2 regions of the Streptomyces sp. NPDC014864 genome follow, and region 2 is predicted to be linked to the other one. Evidence: predicted binding sites of a transcription regulator. Region 2 holds the regulator's gene; the other holds the start of a gene.

Region 1 (10,735 bases), on a different contig from region 2:
CTCGTCGAAGGTGAGCTTCCCGGGCTCGCCGACGGACCACTCGGGCATGGTGCTGACCTCCTGGGACGGGCCGGACCGCGCGCAACCGCCGGGCCGGGACAGGGCCGGACATTGACAGGACACGCCATATCGCGTCTTCCGCTATTCACGATATATCGCGGCCAGGGAAAGTCAAGACACCCGATGCGGTGACGACATACGGCATGAATCGGACCCCAAGAAACGCGCGCCCCCACGGAACACGCGGAACACGAGGACACGCAGAACCTGCCTGCGGGAACCCAGAACCCGCGGCCCCGCAGAACCCGCGGCCCCGCAGAACCCCCGCCCGACCCCCGAAGAGGAGCCCCAGGTCCCCTACTCGTCGTCCTCGTCGTCCAGCCGGGCCAGCCACGTCGCCAGTCGCTCCACCGGCACCTCGAAGTCGGGGTTCAGGTCGACGAACGTCCGCAGCTGTTCGGCGAGCCACTCGAAGGTGATCTCCTCCTCGCCGCGCCGCTTCTCGAGTTCCTCGATGCCTCGGTCGGTGAAGTACACGGGTGCTCTCCTGATGCTGGGCCCGCGGGCCTCGGGTCGTACCCCTCCAGGTTAGGCGCCCCGGACACGCCGAAGGGCCCGGCCCCGAGCGGGAAACTCGGGGCCGGGCCCTGTGCCGTCAGGCCGGTGGTGCGCAGGATCGGCCGGTCAGGCCTCGAAGACCTCGCGGACCAGCTGCTCCTGCTCCGCCTGGTGCCGCTTGGCGGAGCCCACGGCGGGGGAGGAGCCGTGCGGGCGCGAGATGCGGCGCAGGCGCTCACCCGGCGGGATGTCCGCGCCGACGGCCAGGTCCAGGTGGTCGATGAGGTTCAGGGCGATGAACGGCCACGCACCCTGGTTCGCCGGCTCCTCCTGGACCCACAGGTACTTCTCGGCGTTCGGGTACTTCTTGATCTCCGCCTGGAGCTCGGCACCCGGCAGCGGGTACAGGCGCTCGATGCGGATGATCGCGGTGTCCGTCACGCCGCGCTTCTGCCGCTCGGCCTCCAGGTCGTAGTAGACCTTGCCGGCGCAGAAGACGACCCTGCGGACCGCGGCCGGGTCCACCGTGGCGTCGCCGATGACCGGGCGGAACTCGCCGGTGGTGAACTCCTCCGCGGTCGAGGCCGCGGCCTTCAGACGCAGCATCGACTTCGGGGTGAAGACGATCAGCGGCTTGTGGTGCGGGTTGTGCACCTGCCACCGCAGCAGGTGGAAGTAGTTCGCCGGCGAGGTCGGCATCGCGACCGTCATGTTGTTCTGCGCGCACAGCTGGAGGAAGCGCTCCGGGCGGGCCGAGGAGTGGTCCGGGCCCTGGCCCTCGTAGCCGTGCGGGAGGAGCAGGGTGACGCCGGAGGTCTGGCCCCACTTCTGCTCCGCCGAGGAGATGAACTCGTCCACGACCGTCTGGGCGCCGTTGACGAAGTCGCCGAACTGCGCCTCCCACATGACCAGCGCGTCCGGGCGGGCCAGCGAGTAGCCGTACTCGAAGCCCATCGCCGCGTACTCGCTGAGCAGCGAGTCGTAGACGTTGTAGCGGGCCTGGTCCTCGGACAGGTACAGCAGCGGGGTGAAGTCCTCGCCGGTGTTGCGGTCGATGATCACCGCGTGGCGCTGGCCGAAGGTGCCGCGGCGGGAGTCCTGGCCGGACAGCCGGACCGGGACGCCCTCCAGGAGCAGCGAGCCGATGGCCAGGGTCTCGCCCATGCCCCAGTCGATCGTGCCGTCCTCGACCATGGACGCCCGGCGCTGCAGCTGCGGGAGCAGACGCGGGTGGACGGTGATGTGGTCGGGGACGTTGACCTGGGACTCGGCGATGCGCTTGACGACCTCCGTGGAGACGGCGGTCGGGACGGCGACCGGGAAGCCGTCCAGCGGCTCCGGCGCGGGCGAGGCGGCAGGCTGCGAGGTGGCCTCGCGGACCTCGGTGAAGACCTTCTCCAGCTGGCCCTGGTAGTCCTGCAGCGCCTGCTCGGCCTCTTCCAGGGTGATGTCGCCGCGACCGATGAGGGACTCGGTGTAGAGCTTGCGCACCGAGCGCTTCTTGTCGATCAGGTCGTACATCAGCGGCTGCGTGAAGGCCGGGTTGTCCGACTCGTTGTGACCGCGGCGGCGGTAGCAGATGAGGTCGATCACCACGTCCTTGTTGAACGCCTGGCGGAACTCGAAGGCGAGCCGCGCGACGCGGACCACGGCCTCCGGGTCGTCGCCGTTCACGTGGAAGATCGGGGCCTCGATCATGCGGGCCACGTCCGTGGCGTACATGGAGGAACGCGAGGACTCCGGGGCCGCGGTGAAGCCGACCTGGTTGTTGATGACGATGTGGACCGTGCCGCCGGTGCGGTAGCCGCGCAGCTGCGACATGTTCAGGGTCTCGGCCACCACGCCCTGGCCCGCGAAGGCCGCGTCGCCGTGGATCGCCACCGGCAGGACGGTGAAGTCCGTGCCGCCCTTGTTGATGATGTCCTGCTTGGCGCGGGCGACGCCCTCCAGGACCGGGTCCACCGCCTCCAGGTGGGAGGGGTTCGCGACCAGGGAGACCTTGATCTGCTCGCCGTCCAGGCCGGTGAAGGTGCCCTCGGCGCCCAGGTGGTACTTCACGTCGCCGGAGCCGTGCATCGACTTCGGGTCGAGGTTGCCCTCGAACTCGCGGAAGATCTGCGCGTACGACTTGCCCACGATGTTGGCGAGCACGTTCAGGCGGCCGCGGTGGGCCATGCCGATGACGACCTCGTCCAGGCGCGACTCGGCCGCGCTGTCGATCACCGCGTCGAGCAGCGGGATGACCGACTCGCCGCCCTCCAGGGAGAAGCGCTTCTGGCCGACGTACTTGGTCTGCAGGAAGGTCTCGAAGGCCTCCGCCGCGTTCAGCCGGCGCAGGATGCGCAGCTGCTCCTCGCGCTCCGGCTTGGAGTGCGGGCGCTCGACGCGGTCCTGGATCCACTTGCGCTGCTTGGGGTCCTGGATGTGCATGTACTCGATGCCGGTGGTGCGGCAGTACGAGTCGCGCAGCACGCCGAGGATGTCGCGCAGCTTCATCATCGACTTGCCGGCGAAGCCGCCGACGGCGAACTCGCGCTCCAGGTCCCACAGGGTGAGGCCGTGCTCGGTGATGTCCAGGTCGGGGTGCTTGCGCTGCTGGTACTCCAGCGGGTCGGTGTCGGCCATGACGTGGCCGCGGACCCGGTAGGAGTGGATCAGCTCGAAGACGCGGGCGGCCTTGGTGACGTCGTCGTCGTGGCTGGCGTCGATGTCCTTGAGCCAGCGGACCGGCTCGTAGGGGATGCGCAGCGACTCGAAGATGCCGTCGTAGAAGTCGTTCTCGCCGAGCAGCAGGTTCGCGACCTGGCGGAGGAACTCGCCGGAGGCGGCGCCCTGGATCACCCGGTGGTCGTAGGTCGACGTGAGCGTCATGACCTTCGAGATGCCGAGCTTGTTGAGCGTGTCCTGGCTGGTGCCCTGGAACTCCGCCGGGTAGTCCATGGAGCCGACGCCCATGATCACGGACTGGCCGGGCATCAGACGCGGCACCGAGTGGACCGTGCCGAGGCCGCCGGGGTTGGTGAGGGAGACCGTGACGCCGGTGAAGTCGTCCATCGTCAGCTTGCCGTCGCGGGCGCGGCGGACGATGTCCTCGTAGGCCTGCCAGAACTCGAAGAAGTTCAGCGTCTCGGCCTTCTTGATCGCCGCGACGACGAGCTGGCGGTCGCCGTTGGGCTTGACCAGGTCGATCGCGAGGCCGAGGTTGACGTGGGCCGGCTTGACGAGGGTCGGCTTGCCGTCCTTCTCGCCGAACGACCAGTTCATCGACGGCATGGCCTTGATGGCCTGGACCATCGCGTAGCCGATCAGGTGCGTGAAGGAGATCTTCCCGCCGCGGGCCCGCTTGAGGTGGTTGTTGATGACGATGCGGTTGTCGAACAGCAGCTTCACCGGGACCGCGCGCACGGAGGTGGCCGTGGGCAGTTCCAGGGAGGCGTTCATGTTCTTGGCGACCGCGGCGGACGGGCCGCGCAGCGTCACGAACTCGGGACCGTCGGGCGCCTCGGCGGCGGGCGTGGCCTTGGCCTGCGGCTTGGCGGCGGCCCGCGCGGGCGCCGGGGCCTGCGCGGCGGGCTTCGCCGGGGCCGGAGCCTGGGCCGGAGCCGCGGCGGCGGGCCGGGGAGCGGCCGGTGCCTGCGCGGCGGGGGCCGCGGGCTGGGCCGGGGCAGCCGGAGCGGGCGCCGCCTGAGCCGGGGTGGCGGTCTCTGCGGCCCCCGCGGCCGCAGTGCCCGTACCGGCGGGCGCCGAAGAGCCGGCGGCAGCGGCCCCGGGCTTGTAGTCGGCGAAGAAGTCCCACCAGGCGCGGTCTACGGAGTTCGGGTCCTGGAGGTACTGCTGATAGATCTCGTCGACGAGCCACTCGTTGGGACCGAACGCGGCAGCGGGGTTCTTCCCGGCTTGGTCGTCGGTCGTGGGGGCACCGCCCGGCCGGAGGCTGGGGGAGCTCGAGTTACTGGGGGACTGTGGCGACACGGCGGCAACCGCCCTCTTCCGCTTCACAAGGTGATGGACAGCGGAAATAAAGGCTACGCCCCCAAGACCGTGAAGGTCAGGTCGGGCCCGTTCATCGTCGCGTAAGTCACATTGAAAGCCGTGTTTCGGGGCTTGAAATGGCGGGAAACAAGCGTGGTTCCGCTATGAAAGGGAAGGCGCAACCCGGGTCCGGCCCATGGAAGGGCGCGGTCCCCGGCGATCCTCTGCCTGATCACACGTGTCCGCCTGCGGCGACCCTGGTGGATCTTGAGGTTCCGGTTCGAACCCTACGTCAACTCGACCCCGTGGGGAGCCCCGGAAGGGTGACCTGGATCCGGCAGCCACGCTCGGATTCGGCCACACCGATCCGGCCGCCGTGCAGATCCACCGCCCAGCGGGCGATCGCCAGTCCGAGACCGGTGCCGCCGTCGCTGCCGGGGCCGTGCGGACGCCTCACCGCGCCCCGGTTGAAGCGCTCGAAGACGCGGTGCCACTCGGAGCGCGGAATACCGGGCCCCTCGTCGAGCACCTCCAGCTCCAGGGACTCCGGCTGCGGCCCGCGCCGCGCCCTCACCGTCACCCGGCCGTGCGGCGGGCTGTGCTTGACCGCGTTGTCGATCAGGTTGGCGACCACCTGGTGGATGCGCTCGGGGTCCGCGTGCGCGCTCAGCTCCGGCGGGGTGACGTCGAGGTGCAGATGGACGTCGGTACGCGTGTGGCTGCCGGAGCCGGAGGCGATGCCCGCGCGCGCGGAGGCCACCATGTTGGCCTCCTTCAGCACGCCCGACAGATACGGCCACACCTCGAACCGCCGCTTCTTCAGCGGTACGACCCCGTTGTCCAGCCGGGAGAGGTCCAGCAGCGTCTCCACCAGCCGGCCCAGCCGCTCGGTCTGCTTCAGGGCCGTGCGCATGGTCTCGGGGTCGGCCTCGGTGAACCCGTCCACGATGTTCTCCAGCACCGCGCGCAGGCCCGCGATGGGCGTGCGCAGCTCGTGGGAGACGTTGGCCACCAGTTCCTTGCGGGCGCTGTCCTGGGCCGCCAGCTCGTCGGCCATGAGGTTGATCGTCTGGGCGAGGTCGCCCAGCTCGTCCCGGCGGTTCTCGCGCACCCGGCGGGTGTAGTCGCCGTGCGAGATGGAGCGGGCCACCGTGTTCATCTCGTCCAGCGGCGCGGTGAGCGAGTGCGCCACGAACTGCGTGATGAGCAGGGTGGCGATCATCGAGAAGACCATGATGAAGCGCAGCTCGGTCTTGGTGTGCACCGCGATCATCGACAGACCGGTGGTGATCAGCACCGCGATGACGACCAGCGCGCCGAGCTTGGTCTTGATCGAGAACGGGCGTACGCCGCCCCAGGGTTCCTCCCCGGGGCCTCTCCGTGTCGCCGGCCCCCCGCTCATGGCGTCGGCGTCTCCAGGGCGTAGCCCACCCCGTGCACCGTGCGGATCCGCTCGGCGCCGATCTTCCGGCGCAGCGCCTTGATGTGGCTGTCGACCGTCCGGGTGCCGGAGGCGTCCGCCCAGTCCCACACCTCCGCGAGCAGCTGCTCGCGCGAGAGCACCGCGCGCGGGGTGTTCGCCAGGCACACGAGCAGGTCGAACTCGGTGGGCGTGAGGTGGACGTCCTCGCTGCGCACCCGCACCCGGCGCTGCGCGTGGTCGATCTCCAGCTCGCCCAGGCGCAGGATGCCCGAGCGCGGGGTGGTCGCGGCGATCGCCGCCCGCTCCACCCGGCGCAGCAGCACGTGCACCCGCGCGGCCAGCTCCCGCATAGAGAACGGCTTGGTCATGTAGTCGTCCGCGCCGACCCCGAGCCCGACCAGCATGTCGGTCTCGTCGTCCCGCGCGGTGAGCATCATCACCGGCACCGGGCGCTGGGCCTGCACCCGGCGGCAGACCTCCAGGCCGTCGAAGCCGGGCAGCATGATGTCGAGGATCAGCAGGTCGGGCTGCCAGGCCTCGGCGGTGTCGACGGCGGACGGGCCGTCGCCCGCGGTTTGCACGAGGAATCCCTCGGCGCGCAGACGGGTGGCGATGGCGTCCACGATGGTCGGGTCGTCCTCGACGACCAGAACGCGACGCTGTGCGCCGGGGGTCGCCGTCGTGCCGTTGTGCGCGGTGTGTGTCTGCTCCATCGCCCGCCCCTGGGGTGTGCTTTCCGGAATCCGTGGGGTGATCCCATGACTGCGATTGACGCTTGAATGATCGGCGTCAGGAAAGCAGCGTACGGGGAGTCACCTCGGCATTGCTATCCAGGTCGGACGGCGAGGTGGACGACGTCCGGAACGCCCCGGGCAACGGGGATCTCTTCGGTGCGCACCTGCTGGAATCCGACATTCCGCAAGCTTCCTTCAAAATCCGGAGAGGGCTGGGCGGACCACACCGCGAGCACTCCGCCGGGCCTCAACACCCTTGCGCAGCTTCCCAGTCCGGCGGGTGCGTAGAGCCCCTCGTTGCCCTCGGTGACCGTCCAGCCGGGGCCGTTGTCGATGTCGAGGCACAGGGCGTCGAATGTGGCGGATGTCTCATTGACGTAGTGAACCAGATCACTTTCGACGACCTCCGTCCGCGGATCGGCGAGGGCCTCGGCGGTCAGGGCGGCGAGCGGGCCGCCGCGGTGCCAGTCGACGACGGCGCGCTCGCGTTCGACGACGGTGATCCGCCCCCACCGGGGGTCGGCGGCCGCGTGCGCCAGGGAGAAGCCGACGCCCAGGCCGCCGATCAGTACGTCCGGTGCCGGGCGTCCGTCCAGGGCGGCGAGCGCGGCGTCGACGAGCAGGCGTTCGGAGCGGCCGTCGGAGGTGTCCATCAGGAAGCAGCCGTTGGCGATGATCTGCAGCAGCGCGCCGTGCCGGCGCAGCACGACCTCGCCGTGGGGGCCCTCGCGGCGGTCCAGCACCACGGGCGAGTCGTACGAGGCGGTCATGAGGCCATCCTGCCCCAACGGGGCTTTGCCGCCACCTGAATTACCGGTGCCCGGGGGGTGGTGTCGAAGCAGAGGGGCCGGACGCCGGAGCAAGGTCAGAAGTTGCTGTGAATCGGCGTTCAGGTGGCGTCGGTCATAGACAGTGGCCGGTGGGGCGCCAAGGGTGGGGCGTGACGGAAGGAGCGCCTCGGCGTGGAACGGACTGCGACGACTGACGGTGCGGCCTCTTCGGCGTCTTCGGGCGTTCCTCCCGCGGCCGGGGCGAACGGGGCCCCTCCGCTCGCGCCGGGAAAGAGCGCGGACCGGGACGCGGGCGCCGGTGCGCGCGCGGGCGCGGCCGTCGACGCGGACCCGGGGCTCGCGCAGGTCGCGCATCTGCTCGACGGAATGCCGCGACAGCGGGGCCGGGTGCCGGACGCCGGCACGGACGGGGCCGTCGGCACGGCCGCCCCGCCGGAGACCGAGGGGACCCGGGGGACCGCACACATCACGCCGGCGGCGCGCCTCGACGGGCGGCGCGGGCCCGGCGGATTCGCCGGCACCCGTCGCGCGCTGCGCCCCTGGCGTCTGCTGCCGGACCCCACCGGCACCCCCTTCACCTTCGGCTACGCGGCCGTGCTGGCCGTCACCTCGCTCGTCGCCCGCTGTGTGGACCCCGCCCTGATGAACGTCCTGTACCAGGGCTCCAGCACGGATGTCGCCCACCTCGTGCGGACGCCCCTGCTGGTGCTCACGAGCAGCGCGCTCTGGGTAGCGGGTGGGATCGCCTCGCCGTACGCGCTGTGCTTCCTGCTGGTGCTCACCGCGCTGGAACGCCGGGTGGGGGGTCTGCGCACGGCGGGCGTCTTCCTGTTCGGACATGTGCTGGCGACCCTCGCGACCGAGGTCCCCGTCGGGCTCGCGGTGCTCGGGGGCCTGCTGCCCGACAGTTCGCTGCACCGCCTGGACTACGGCATCAGCTTCGGCGTCGCCGCCGGTGTCGGCGCACTGTCGGGCCTGCTCGCTCCCTGGCTGCGGTGGCCGCTGCTCCTCGGGTTCCTCGGAATGCAGGTCCCGGACCTGATCGCGTACACCGACCCGATGACGAGCTCGGGGCATCTGATCTCCGTGGGCCTCGGCGCGGCGAGCTGGCCGGTCGTTCGCCGCTGGGCGCGGGCGCGCGTCCAGAGCCCGGCCGCCGCCACGGCCTGAGCCGACGTAGGGCGTCAGGGCACCAGGGCACCAGGGCACCAGGGCGCCACGGCCGGCGTCCGCGCCGGCGCGTGAGCCCCGCGCCCCACCCCGTAGCGCCTCGACTCCCCCTCTCGTGCGCTCCTGCGTGCCGCGAAGAAGGCGCGAACGGCGCGGCTTTCCCTTGATCGCTCAGAGCGAACGGGCGTCTGGGAACAATGACGAGCTCCCCAGCATTGAGTCGGCATAGCTCAACTTGACTGCCGAAGGGGAGATCATGGCTGCTGAGTCCACGGCGTTCACACCGCTCACCCTGCCCGTGCTGCCGCTCGACGACGAGGTCGTGCTGCCTGGCATGGTGGTCCCGCTGGACCTGAGCGACGCCGAAGTGCGGGCCGCGGTGGAGGCCGCCCAGGCCGCCGCCCGGTCGGAGCCGGGCAAGCCCAGGGTCCTGCTGGTGCCGCGCATCGAGGGGACGTACGCGAGGACCGGCGTGCTGGGCACCGTCGAGCAGGTCGGCAGGCTGGCCGACGGCGACCCGGGTGCGCTGGTCCGCGGTCGCGGGCGGGTGCGGATCGGCGCCGGGACCACCGGCCCCGGCGCGGCGCTGTGGGTCGAGGGGACGGCGGTCGAGGAGACCGCGCCGGACACTTCCCCGGGTTCTCCACTCCGTTCCAACGGGGGAGACCCCTACCCCGGCCAGGTCGTGGAACTGGTCAAGGAGTACAAGGCCCTCGCCACCAGCTGGCTGAAGAAGCGCGGCGCCTGGCAGGTCGTCGACCGGGTCCAGGCCATCGACGACGTCTCCGCCCTCGCCGACAACTCCGGCTACTCGCCCTTCCTCACCACCGACCAGAAGCTCGAGCTCCTGGAGACCGCCGACCCGGTGGCCCGGCTGAGGCTCGCCACGCGGCAGCTGCGGGACCACCTCGCCGAGCAGGACGTCGCCGAGACCATCGCCAAGGACGTCCAGGAGGGCGTCGACAGGCAGCAGCGCGAGTTCCTGCTCCGCCGTCAGCTGGAGGCCGTCCGCAAGGAGCTGCGCGAGCTGAACGGCGAGCCGGACGGTGAGGAGTCCGACGACTACCGCGCCCGGGTGGAGGCCGCCGACCTGCCCGAGAAGGTCCGCGAGGCGGCCCTGAAGGAGGTCGACAAGCTGGAGCGGGCGTCCGACCAGTCGCCCGAGGGCTCCTGGATCCGTACCTGGCTCGACACGATCCTCGAACTGCCGTGGAACGAGCGGACCGAGGACGCCTACGACATCCGGGGCGCCAAGGCGGTGCTGGACGCGGAGCACGCGGGTCTGGACGACGTCAAGGAGCGGATCACCGAGTACCTCGCGGTGCGCAAGAGGCGCGTCGACCGCGGTCTCGGCGTGGTCGGCGGGCGGCGCGGTGGCGCCGTGCTCGCGCTCGTCGGGCCGCCCGGCGTCGGCAAGACCTCGCTCGGCGAGTCGGTCGCGCACGCCATGGGGCGCCGGTTCGTCCGTGTCGCCCTCGGCGGCGTCCGCGACGAGGCCGAGATCCGCGGCCACCGGCGTACGTACGTCGGCGCGCTGCCCGGCCGGATCGTCCGCGCGATCAAGGAGGCCGGGTCGATGAACCCGGTCGTGCTGCTCGACGAGATCGACAAGGTCGGCTCGGACTTCCGCGGCGACCCGGCAGCGGCCCTGCTGGAGGTCCTGGACCCGGCGCAGAACCACACCTTCCGCGACCACTACCTGGAGGTCGAACTCGACCTGTCCGACGTCGTGTTCCTCGCGACCGCCAACGTGCTGGAGGCCATCCCGGAGGCGCTGGCCGACCGGATGGAGATCGTCCGGCTGGACGGCTACACCGAGGACGAGAAGGTCGTCATCGCGCGCGACCACCTGCTTCCGCGCCAGCTGGAGCGGGCGGGCCTGCACGAGGGCGAGGTGACGATCGAGGAGGGTGCGCTGCGCAGGCTGGCCGGCGAGTACACCCGCGAGGCGGGCGTGCGGGCCCTGGAGCGGTCGGTCGCGCGGCTGCTGCGCAAGGTGGCGGCCCGGCACGAACTGGGCGAGCGGGAGCTGCCGTTCACCGTCACCGACGCCGATCTGCGCTCCCTGATCGGCCGGCCGCACCATG
Region 2 (10,735 bases):
TCGACGGGGAGCACGAGGTGACGCTCACCTGGTCGTGGCAGCAGGACCCGGAATCCCCGCTGAACGGCTTCGAGGTGTACCGCGACGGGGCCCGGCTCGGGGTCTCCTACGGCTCGTTCGTGGACCGCGACGTCGCGCGCTCCTCCACGCACACCTACTGGGTCCGGGCCATCGACGACGCGGGCAACGTCGGTCCCGCCTCGGAGAAGATCACCGTCGACCACGTCGGCGACTTCACCGCCCCCGGCGTGGTGACCGGCCTGACCGCGACACCCGTGGAGAACGGCGTCCGCCTCGACTGGGACGACAGCACGGCCGACGACATCGACCACTACGAGATCCACCGGGGCGTGTACGCCGACGGCAGCTGGACCTACACCGACATCACCGGAATCCTCCCCTACGGCACCGTGTGGTCCGACAACCGCGACCCGAACCTGCCCGACGGCGAGCGCCTGCGCTACGCGGTGATCGCCGTGGACCGGGACGGCAACGCCCTGGACGTCGCCTCCGCCACCACCGTCGACGTCACCGAACTCGACCTCAGGCCGGACGAGACCTACCCCGAGGACGTCGGCGTCCTGTCCGTGCGGGACGCGTGGGGCGAGCTCCGCGTGTCCTACGACGCCGAGCACGACACCCACGGCACCGCCACCGGCTTCCACGTCGACCGCTGGGACCACACCGGCGGCCGCTGGGTCCGGCTCACCGACACGCCCGTCACCGGCACCGACCGGTACACGGACACCACGGCGCCGGCCGGCTCCACCGTCTACTACCGGGTCACGCTCGCCTACCCGGACGGGACCGAGTCCGCGCCGGCGGGCACACACATGTCCACCTGACGCCCGCGCCCGCTGCGGCCCGGCCGCAGCGGGCGCGGGCACACGAAGGGGCCGGGAGGCTGCTGCCTCCCGGCCCCTTCGCCGTGGCCCTCGCGGGCGGGGTCAGTCCTTGGCCTTCTTGGGACGCCACACCACCAGCGCGCTGGTCTGCTGGACCTCCTGGTACGGGACCAGGTCCCGGCGGTAGGAGGCGTGCACGGCGGCCTCGCGCTGACGCATGGCGGCCGCGGCTCCGTCCAGGGCCGCCTCCAGCTCCGCCACCCGGGACTGGAGCGCGACGACCTGGTTCTCCAGTTCGATGATCCGCTTGATGCCGGCCAGGTTGATGCCCTCGTCCTGCGACAACTGCTGCACCTGACGGAGCAGTTCGATGTCACGGGCCGAATAGCGGCGGCCCCGCCCGGCGGTGCGGTCGGGCGAGACCAGGCCCAGCCGGTCGTACTGACGGAGCGTCTGGGGGTGCAGTCCGGAGAGCTGAGCGGCCACCGAGATGACGTACACCGGTGTCTCTTCCGTCAGTTCGTACGGGTTGCGGCGGCGCCCGTCCATCTCACTCATGCTCCCTTCGCGGCCTCGAACAGCTCCGCCCGCGGGTCCTCGCCCGCGGTCGCCTCGCGATACGCCTCCAGTGCGTCACGAGCCTTCCCCACCAAGTCCTTCGGGACACTCACCTCGACGGTGACCAGCAGGTCCCCGCGGGTGCCGTCCTTGCGGACCGCGCCCTTGCCCCGGGCCCGCATGGTCCGGCCGTTCGGCGTGCCCGGCGGCAGCTTCAGCGTCACGGGGGGGCCGCCGAGCGTCGGGACCCGCACCTCGCCGCCGAGGGCCGCCTCCGCGAAGGTGACGGGCACCGTGACGGTGAGGTTGTCGTCCTTGCGGCCGAAGACCGGGTGGGCGCCCACGTGCACGACCACGTACAGGTCGCCCGAGGGGCCGCCCCGCTCGCCCGGCGCGCCCTTGCCGCGAAGCCGGATGCGCTGGCCGTCGAAGACGCCCGCGGGGATGCGCACCTGCATCGTGCGGGACGACTTGGCACGGCCCGAGCCCTTGCACACCTCGCACGGGTGCTCGGCGATCAGGCCGCGGCCCTTGCAGTCCGGGCAGGGGTCGGTGAGCGAGAAACCGCCGCCCGAGCCGCGGGCCACCTGGCCGGTGCCGACGCAGGTCGGGCACACGCGCGGCGTGCCGTTCTTGTCGCCGGTGCCCGAACAGGCCTTGCACGGCGACTGCGAGGACATGCGCAGCGGAACCGTCGCGCCCTCGATGGCCTCCGTGAAGCTCAGCGTGACCTCGGACTCGATGTCCTGGCCGCGCCGGGGCTGGGTGCGCGTGGCGCCCGCGCCGCCGCGGTTGAACAGGCCCCCGAAGACGTCACCTATGCCACCGCCGAAGCCGCCGGTGCCCCCGCCCTGGGCGCCGCCTCCGAAGAGGTCGCCCAGGTCGAAGTTGAACGAGCCTCCGCCCGCGCCCGGCCCCGGGCGGAACCCGCCGCTGCCGAAGAGTGCGCGGGCCTCGTCGTACTCCTTGCGCTTCTTGGGGTCACCGAGGACGTCGTTCGCCTCGGAGATCTCCTTGAAGCGCTCCTCGGCCCTGGCGTTGCCCTTGTTGGCGTCCGGGTGGAACTCGCGGGCGAGCTTCCGGTACGCCTTCTTGATCTCGGCGTCGGTGGCGTCCTTGGGGACGCCGAGGACCTTGTAGTAGTCCTTCTCGATGAAGTCCTTGGTGCTCATCCCCGACGTCCCTCCTTCCCTGCGTTCGTGTCGACGTCAGCCCTCGTCCGGGCCACCGCTCTCCTTGTCCTCGGCCGGCTCCTCGGCCTTGGCCTGGCCCGACTCCTCGGCCGGCTTGACCGTCTGCGCGCCCGGCTGGGGCTCGGCCACCGCCACCCGCGCGGGGCGGATGGTGCGCTCGCCGATCCGGTACCCGGGCTGCAGAATCGCCACGCACGTCGTCTCCGTGACGTCCGGGGCGTAGGAGTGCATCAGGGCCTCGTGGATCGTCGGGTCGAAGGGCTCGCCCTCCTTGCCGAACTGCTGGAGGCCCATCTTGGCCGCCACGGTCTCCGTCGACTCGGCGACGGACTTGAAACCGCCCACCAGTTCGCCGTGCTCCCGTGCGCGCCCGATGTCGTCGAGCACGGGCAGGAGTTCGGTCAGGAGATTCGCGACGGCGATCTCCTTGACCGTGACGCGGTCGCGCTCGACCCGGCGCCGGTAGTTCTGGAACTCGGCCTGCAGCCGCTGCAGGTCCGCCGTCCGCTCACTCAGCGCCGTGCGTGCCTGGTCCAGCTGCGCCGTCAGGCCCGCCACGCGGCCCTCGTCCCCGGCCGGGGCCGCCTCCTTCTCCTGGGAGGAGGCGGCGGCCTGCGGCTCGGCGTCGTCAGAGGTGGCGCCGGAGGGGACGTCGGGCTGCTGAGACTGCTGCTCGTCGAAGCCCGGGGTCTCCTCCGTCACGCGGCACCGTCCTTGCGCTCGTCGTCGACGATCTCGGCGTCCACCACGTCGTCGTCGGCCCTGGCCTCACCGGCGCCGGCGGACTCGCCGCCCGCGGCCTGCGCGGCCTGGGCGTCGGCGTACATCGCCTGGCCGAGCTTCTGGGAGACGGCGGCGACCTTCTCCGTGGCGGTGCGGATCTCGGTGGTGTCCTCGCCCTTGAGCTTCTCCTTCAGCTCGGCGACGGCCTCCTCGACCTCGGTCTTGATCTCGCCCGGGACCTTGTCCTCGTTGTCCTTGAGGAACTTCTCGGTCTGGTAGACGAGCTGCTCGCCCTGGTTGCGGGTCTCGGCGGCCTCGCGGCGCTTGTGGTCCTCCTCCGCGTAGCGCTCGGCCTCCTCGCGCATCCGGTCGACCTCGTCCTTCGGGAGCGAGGAGCCGCCGGTGACGGTCATCTTCTGCTCCTTGCCGGTGCCGAGGTCCTTCGCCGTGACGTGCATGATGCCGTTGGCGTCGATGTCGAAGGAGACCTCGATCTGCGGGACGCCGCGCGGCGCCGGCGGCAGACCGGTCAGCTCGAACATGCCGAGCTTCTTGTTGTAGGCCGCGATCTCGCGCTCGCCCTGGTAGACCTGGATCTGCACCGACGGCTGGTTGTCCTCGGCCGTGGTGAAGATCTCCGACCGCTTGGTCGGGATGGTCGTGTTGCGCTCGATGAGCTTGGTCATGATGCCGCCCTTGGTCTCGATACCGAGGGACAGCGGGGTCACGTCGAGGAGCAGGACGTCCTTGACCTCACCCTTGAGGACACCGGCCTGGAGCGAGGCGCCGATGGCGACGACCTCGTCCGGGTTCACGCCCTTGTTGGCCTCCTTGCCGCCGGTCAGCTCCTTGACGAGCTCGGCGACGGCGGGCATACGGGTGGAGCCACCGACGAGGACGACGTGGTCGATCTCGCCGAGCTGGATGCCGGCGTCCTTGATGACGTTGTGGAACGGCGTCTTGCAGCGCTCCAGCAGGTCGGCCGTCAGCTGCTGGAACTGAGCCCGGCTGAGCTTCTCGTCCAGGTGCAGCGGGCCCTCGGCGGACGCGGTGATGTAGGGCAGGTTGATCGTGGTCTCGGTGGACGAGGACAGTTCGATCTTGGCCTTCTCCGCCGCCTCACGCAGGCGCTGGAGGGCCATCTTGTCCTTGCTCAGGTCCACGCCGTGACCGGACTGGAACTGCTTGACCAGGTAGTCGACGACACGCTGGTCCCAGTCGTCACCACCGAGGTGGTTGTCACCGTTGGTGGCCTTCACCTCGACGACGCCGTCGCCGATCTCCAGCAGCGAGACGTCGAAGGTGCCGCCACCGAGGTCGAAGACCAGGATGGTCTGGTCGTCCTTGTCGAGGCCGTACGCGAGAGCGGCGGCCGTCGGCTCGTTGACGATGCGCAGCACGTTCAGGCCCGCGATCTCGCCGGCCTCCTTGGTGGCCTGGCGCTCGGCGTCGTTGAAGTACGCCGGGACGGTGATGACCGCGTCGGTCACCTTCTCGCCCAGGTAGGACTCGGCGTCCCGCTTCAGCTTCTGCAGCACGAACGCGCTGATCTGCTGGGGGTTGAAGTCCTTGCCGTCGAGGTTGATCTTCCAGTCGGTGCCCATGTGGCGCTTGACCGACCGGATGGTCCTGTCGACGTTCGTCACGGCCTGACGCTTGGCCACCTCGCCGACCAGCACCTCGCCGTTCTTGGCGAAGGCGACGACGGACGGCGTGGTCCTGGCGCCCTCGGCGTTGGTGATGACGGTGGGCTCGCCGCCCTCCAGAACGCTGACGACGGAGTTAGTCGTGCCCAGGTCGATGCCGACCGCACGTGCCATGGTGAATTCCTCCAGCTGACTTGAGTGGAACGGACTCAAGTGTGCATGAGGCTCGCCATGCGGTCAACAGACCTGAGCCGCTCCGACTCAAGTCTTATCCATCCCTTACGCGCAAGGACTCGCTGACCTGCGCCGATGTGGACTGCCGGGGCGGCCGCGGGGTGACCTGAGGGTGACGACCGGTCCCCTGGGTTGACTGACCGCGGGCGGACCGGGGCGCTCGGACGGCCGCCTCCCCTCGGGTGGGCGGGACCTCGCGGGCGCCCGTCCGCCCTCGGACGGGCGGGGTCTCACGCAGGCCCGTCCGGTGGACGCCGGTCCGGCTCCGGGTCACCGGGGCCCCGTGGACGCCGGTCCGAATCCGGGTGTGACGGGTCTCGCCGGGGCGCCGGGGGCCGTACCCCCGGACCCGCAGCAGTGCGAGCACGGCCACCAGGGCCACGCCGGCCACCCACAGGCCGCCGGTCCACGGCAGCCAGCCCGTGTGCACCAGCACCCCCACGAGTACCGCGGAGAAGGTGCCCACACCCAGCAGGACGGTGGCACCCGGCGGGGTGATCCCGAGCCGGCGCAGCCGGTGCGCGAGATGGTCCGGCCCGCGGCGCGGCGCGGGCCGCCGGGCCGGCCACCGGAAGAGCGCCGGCCACCGGGACAGCAGCACGACGAGGGCGTCCGCGGCGGCCGTGGCGGTGAGCGCGAACAGCACCGCCGCGCTGGAGAGGGAGTCGTACCCGCTGCGGGTGAGCACCGCCGCCGAGGCCAGTACGAAGCCGGTGAACAGGGAGCCGCAGGCGCCGAACGCGATCCGCGCGGGCGGCCAGTTGTGCATCAGGAAGCCGGTGAGGGCGGCCGCCAGCACGCTCAACAGCGCCGCCAGGTCGTCCATCACCTCGGCCGCCGCACAGGCGCCCACCCCGAAGGCGGTAACCACGCCCACTGTGCCCGCCAGACCGTCCGCGTGGTCCAGCCCCCGGAAAGCGGCCGCCACACAGGCGATCCAGACCACGGCGCAGATCCCGGCGGGCAGCCCGGTCTCGTCGTAGGGCACCACGAAGGCGGCCGCGACGGCCGCGCCCACCAGCAGGAGCCGTGTCCTCAGCCGCCACAGGTCGGCGGCCAGGCCGAGGAGGGCGACCGCGGCCCCCGCGACCAGCAGCCCGCCGACCGGGTCGCTGAGCGGCGCGGCCCCCGTCCAGCCCCCCGCCGCGGCGACCAGGCAGGTGCTGGCCACCACGGCCACGCCCCCGAGCAGCGGCACCGGCCGCATCCGCCGCCGGTCGACGAGCCCCAGCCGCAGGGCGGCCGTCCGGAGCAGCGCCGAGAGCAGGGCGGCGAGGAGCAGAGCGGTGATGGCGGTGACGATCCCGTAGAGCACGGTTCTTAAATTAGGGGTGAATGTACTGATTGGGTGCGAATAACACGAATGGATCGTCAGGCAACCCTCAGCGACCGAGATCACCCCGCGCTCGGCTACATTGCGTCGCAGGATGGGGGTAGTCTCAGTCGAACTGCATAAGTTACCGCTTAGTAATCTCCGTCCTCTCCCGCGGTCCCCGTCGCGGGAGCCGCTCGAAGAGAACCTCGCAGGCCCGAGGAGCCCCCATGCAACTCGCCGCGATCATCGTGTCGCTGGTACTGACCGTGGTCGGCGTCGCGCTGCTCGCCCGCGCCATCGGCCAGTTCGTCCGGTACTTCAAGCTGGGCCAGCCCGTGCCCGCCGGCAGCCGGACCGACAACCCCTACCAGCGCAGCGTGACCCTGGTAAGGGAGTTCCTCGGCCACACGCGCATGAACCGGTGGGGGATCGTGGGCTTCGCCCACTGGTTCGTCGCCGTCGGCTTCCTGACGCTGCCGCCGACCCTCGCGCAGGCGTTCGGCCAGCTCTTCCAGGCCGACTGGACACTGCCGGTCATCGGCGACTTCCTGCCGTTCGAGATGTACACCGAGTTCATCGGCGTGATGACCGTCCTGGGCATCGTCGTGCTCATCACGATCCGCCTGCTGAGCCTGCCCTCGCGGCCCGGCCGCAAGTCGCGGTTCGCGGGCTCCAAGGCCGGCCAGGCGTACTTCGTCGAGTACGTCATCCTCACCATCGGCCTGGCGATCTACGTGCTGCGCGGCCTGGAGGGCGCCCTCCACCACGTCGAGGGCTACGAGGCCGGGTACTTCGCCTCGTACCCGCTGGTCCTGGCCTTCAAGGGACTGAGCCTCCCCACGCTGCAGAACCTGGTCTACCTCGTCGCGGCGATCAAGATCGGCACCTCGTTCATCTGGATGATCGTGGTCTCGCTGAACACCAACATGGGTGTGGCCTGGCACCGCTTCCTCGCGTTCCCGAACATCTGGTTCAAGCGCGACGCGGCCGGCGGGACGGCCCTCGGCGGCCTCCAGCCGATGACGAGCGGCGGCAAGCCGATCGACTTCGCGGACCCGGGCGAGGACGACGTCTTCGGCGTCTCCCAGGTCGAGCAGTTCTCCTGGAAGGGTCTCCTCGACTTCTCCACCTGCACCGAGTGCGGCCGCTGCCAGTCGCAGTGCCCCGCCTGGAACACCGGCAAGCCCCTCTCCCCGAAGCTGCTGATCATGTCGCTGCGCGACCACGCGCACGCCAAGGCCCCCTACCTGCTGGCCGGCGGCGGCAAGACGATGGAGGGCGAGGAGAAGGCCTCCACGGAGCAGCTCGCCGGTGTGCCCGCCGCGGCCCTCGCCGAGGCCGAGCGCCCGCTGATCGGCACCGCCGAGGAGAACGGCGTCATCGACCCGGACGTCCTGTGGTCCTGCACCACCTGCGGCGCCTGCGTCGAGCAGTGCCCGGTGGACATCGAGCACGTCGACCACATCGTCGACATGCGCCGCTACCAGGTGATGATCGAGTCGGCTTTCCCGTCCGAGGCGGGCACGATGCTCAAGAACCTGGAGAAGAAGGGCAACCCCTGGGGCCTGGCCAAGAAGCAGCGCCTGGAGTGGACCAAGGAGGTCGACTTCGAGATCCCGGTCGTCGGCCGGGACATCGAGGACCTCACCGAGGTCGAGTACCTCTACTGGGTCGGCTGCGCCGGCGCCCTGGAGGACCGCGCCAAGAAGACCACCAAGGCCTTCGCGGAGCTGCTGCACATCGCGGGCGTCAAGTTCGCGATCATGGGCGGCGACGAGAAGTGCACCGGTGACTCCGCCCGCCGCCTGGGCAACGAGCCCCTGTTCCAGGAGCTCGGCATGGAGAACGTCATGGCGCTGAACATGGCGTTCGGCGAGGACACGGACGACGAGGGCAAGGTCACCGAGGAGTCCCGCAAGCCGAAGTCGGCGAAGAAGATCGTCGCCACCTGCCCGCACTGCCTCAACACCATCGGCAACGAGTACCCGCAGCTCGGCGGCGACTACGAGGTCATCCACCACACCCAGCTGCTCCAGCACCTCGTCGACGAGGGCAAGCTGGTCCCGGTGACGCCGGTCGAGGGCATCATCACCTACCACGACCCGTGCTACCTGGGCCGCCACAACAAGATCTACACGCCCCCGCGCGAGATCATCGGCAAGGTCCCGGGCCTGCGCAACGAGGAGATGCACCGCCACAAGGAGCGGGGCTTCTGCTGCGGCGCCGGCGGCGCGCGGATGTGGATGGAGGAGCGCATCGGCAAGCGCATCAACAACGAGCGCGTCGACGAGGCCCTGTCGCTGAACCCCGACATCGTGTCCACGGCCTGCCCGTTCTGCCTCGTCATGCTCACGGACTCCGTGAACGGCAAGAAGAACGACGGCAAGGCCAAGGAGTCGATCCAGGTCGTCGACGTCGCCCAGCTGCTCCTGGACTCCGTCAAGACGCCGGCCGACCCGGCGGGCGAGACGGAGGCCGAGAGCGAGCCGGAGCCGGAGCCGGTGAAGTAACCGGCCGCGTCATCACGACCGACGCCCCCATGTCCCGTACGGACATGGGGGCGTCGTCCTGTACCAGGGGGCGCGGGCGGACTACTCGCCCTTCGGCCCCGCCTGCTGCACCACCTCGAAGGACCACAGCGTGGCGCCGGAGGCCGCGGGCCGCGGCCGCTCCCCGCCCTCACCGCCCCTTCCGCCCTCCGCACCCTGCCCGGCGCCCTGGTGCGCCGCCTTCATCGGCCCCTCCATCCAGACCTGGAACGCCTCCTCGTCCCGCCAGCGGGTGTAGACGAGATAGGTGTCGGTGCCCTCGACCGGGCGGAGCAGCTCGAACCACTCGAACCCGTCGGAGTTCTCCACGGCGTGCGCGCGCGAGGCGAACCGCTTCTCCAGCGTCTCCCGCTGCTCGGCCGGCACGGTCAGCACATTGATCTTCACTACGCTCATGCCCCCATCCTGCCCTCCGGCCCCACCGGGCGGACGACGGGCATACCGGCCACGGCGGAATCAGAGATTCCCGCAGCCGACCCGAACATTTACCGGATTCACGTACAACCCTTACCTCCGGCGGGAGGTCTCCTGAGCGCCGACCCCGGCGCCCGCCGGGCCCGCTCCGGGCCCGACCGCCACCCACCCCAGAACGGACCGGAATGCGCAAGCGCACTCTCCTGCTGGCCGCCTCCACCCTCACCGCGGCCCTGACCACCGGCCTGCTCACCGTCCTGCCCGCCCCCACGGCCGCCGCCGCCCCCTCCGGCCTCTCCGGCGACTTCAACGGCGACGGCCACCGGGACCTCGTGATCGCCGCCCCCATCGCCAAGGTCTCCAGCAGGTCCGGCGCGGGCTACGTCGCCGTCGTCTACGGCACCTCCCACGGCCTCGACACCACCAGGCGCCAGATCATCAGCCAGGCGACCACCGGCATCCCCGGCACTCCCGAGTCGGGCGACTACTTCGGAGACCGCCTGACCACGGGCGACTTCGACGGCGACGGCTACACCGACGTCGTGGTCGGCGTGCACGCCGAGCGCATCGGCTCCACCGACGACTACGGCACCCTCACGGTGCTCTGGGGCGGGGCGGCCGGCATCACCTCCGGCACCGACATCTCCTCCCCGCTGCCGAAGTACCGCAACGAGCTCGGCTGGTCCGTGGCGGCGGGCGACTTCGACGGCGACGGCAAGACCGACCTGGCCGCCCTGAACAACGCCTCGCCCTCGCTGAGCGTCTTCCGCGGCCCCCTCTCCCGCACCGGCCAGGCGGCCTCGCTCCTCGGCATCGACCCGGTGGAGCAGACCGGCGTCGTCCCGAGCTCCCTCGTCGCGGGCGAGGTCAACGGCGACGGCAGGACCGACCTGGTGGTCCTCGGCCAGGAGGAGACCACCTCGGGCGAGTACCGCACCCGCAGCGTCCTCTACACCGGCTCCGCCACCGGCCCCACCCCCGGCAAGAAGCTCGCCGGCGGTTACGCGGCCGTGGTCGCCGACGTCGACAAGGACGGCTACGGCGACATCGTCACCGGCAACTTCATGGAGAAGTCGACCACCGAGCCGAACGGCGGCTTGGGCGGCGCGCTCACCGTCACCTACGGCGCCTCGGGCGGCCTGAGCAGCCGTACGCCGGTCCGCATCACCCAGGACACGGCCGGCGTGCCCGGCTCGGCCGAGAAGGGCGACGCCTTCGGCTGGAGCCTCGCGGCCGGCGACACCAACGGCGACGGCTA

The links. The regulator HspR, encoded in region 2, represses chaperone genes until heat shock. The targets are predictions, from matches to a motif close to TTGAGNNNNNNNNNCTCAA.
Region 1: lon (endopeptidase La) is a predicted target of HspR. The motif match lies at 8,864-8,882, and genes of this name have one in related genera.

The regions. Positions count from the first base shown of each region.
Region 1 covers NZ_JBIBWT010000001.1:771,637-782,371, forward strand. The annotation lists gene ACF1A5_RS03665 (DUF4097 domain-containing protein) at 1-48, opposite strand, end outside; gene ACF1A5_RS03670 (DUF6104 family protein) at 358-537, opposite strand; gene ACF1A5_RS03675 (multifunctional oxoglutarate decarboxylase/oxoglutarate dehydrogenase thiamine pyrophosphate-binding subunit/dihydrolipoyllysine-residue succinyltransferase subunit) at 685-4,530, opposite strand; gene ACF1A5_RS03680 (ATP-binding protein) at 4,823-5,932, opposite strand; gene ACF1A5_RS03685 (response regulator transcription factor) at 5,929-6,666, opposite strand; gene ACF1A5_RS03690 (spermidine synthase) at 6,780-7,457, opposite strand; gene ACF1A5_RS03695 (rhomboid-like protein) at 7,650-8,648, shown strand; gene lon (endopeptidase La) at 8,905-10,735, shown strand, end outside.
Region 2 covers NZ_JBIBWT010000004.1:189,285-200,019, reverse strand. The annotation lists gene ACF1A5_RS09515 (PA14 domain-containing protein) at 1-845, shown strand, start outside; gene ACF1A5_RS09510 (heat shock protein transcriptional repressor HspR) at 948-1,394, opposite strand; gene dnaJ (molecular chaperone DnaJ) at 1,400-2,575, opposite strand; gene grpE (nucleotide exchange factor GrpE) at 2,612-3,298, opposite strand; gene dnaK (molecular chaperone DnaK) at 3,295-5,139, opposite strand; gene ACF1A5_RS09490 (undecaprenyl/decaprenyl-phosphate alpha-N-acetylglucosaminyl 1-phosphate transferase) at 5,234-6,514, opposite strand; gene ACF1A5_RS09485 ((Fe-S)-binding protein) at 6,742-9,024, shown strand; gene ACF1A5_RS09480 (antibiotic biosynthesis monooxygenase family protein) at 9,106-9,459, opposite strand; gene ACF1A5_RS09475 (FG-GAP and VCBS repeat-containing protein) at 9,663-10,735, shown strand, end outside.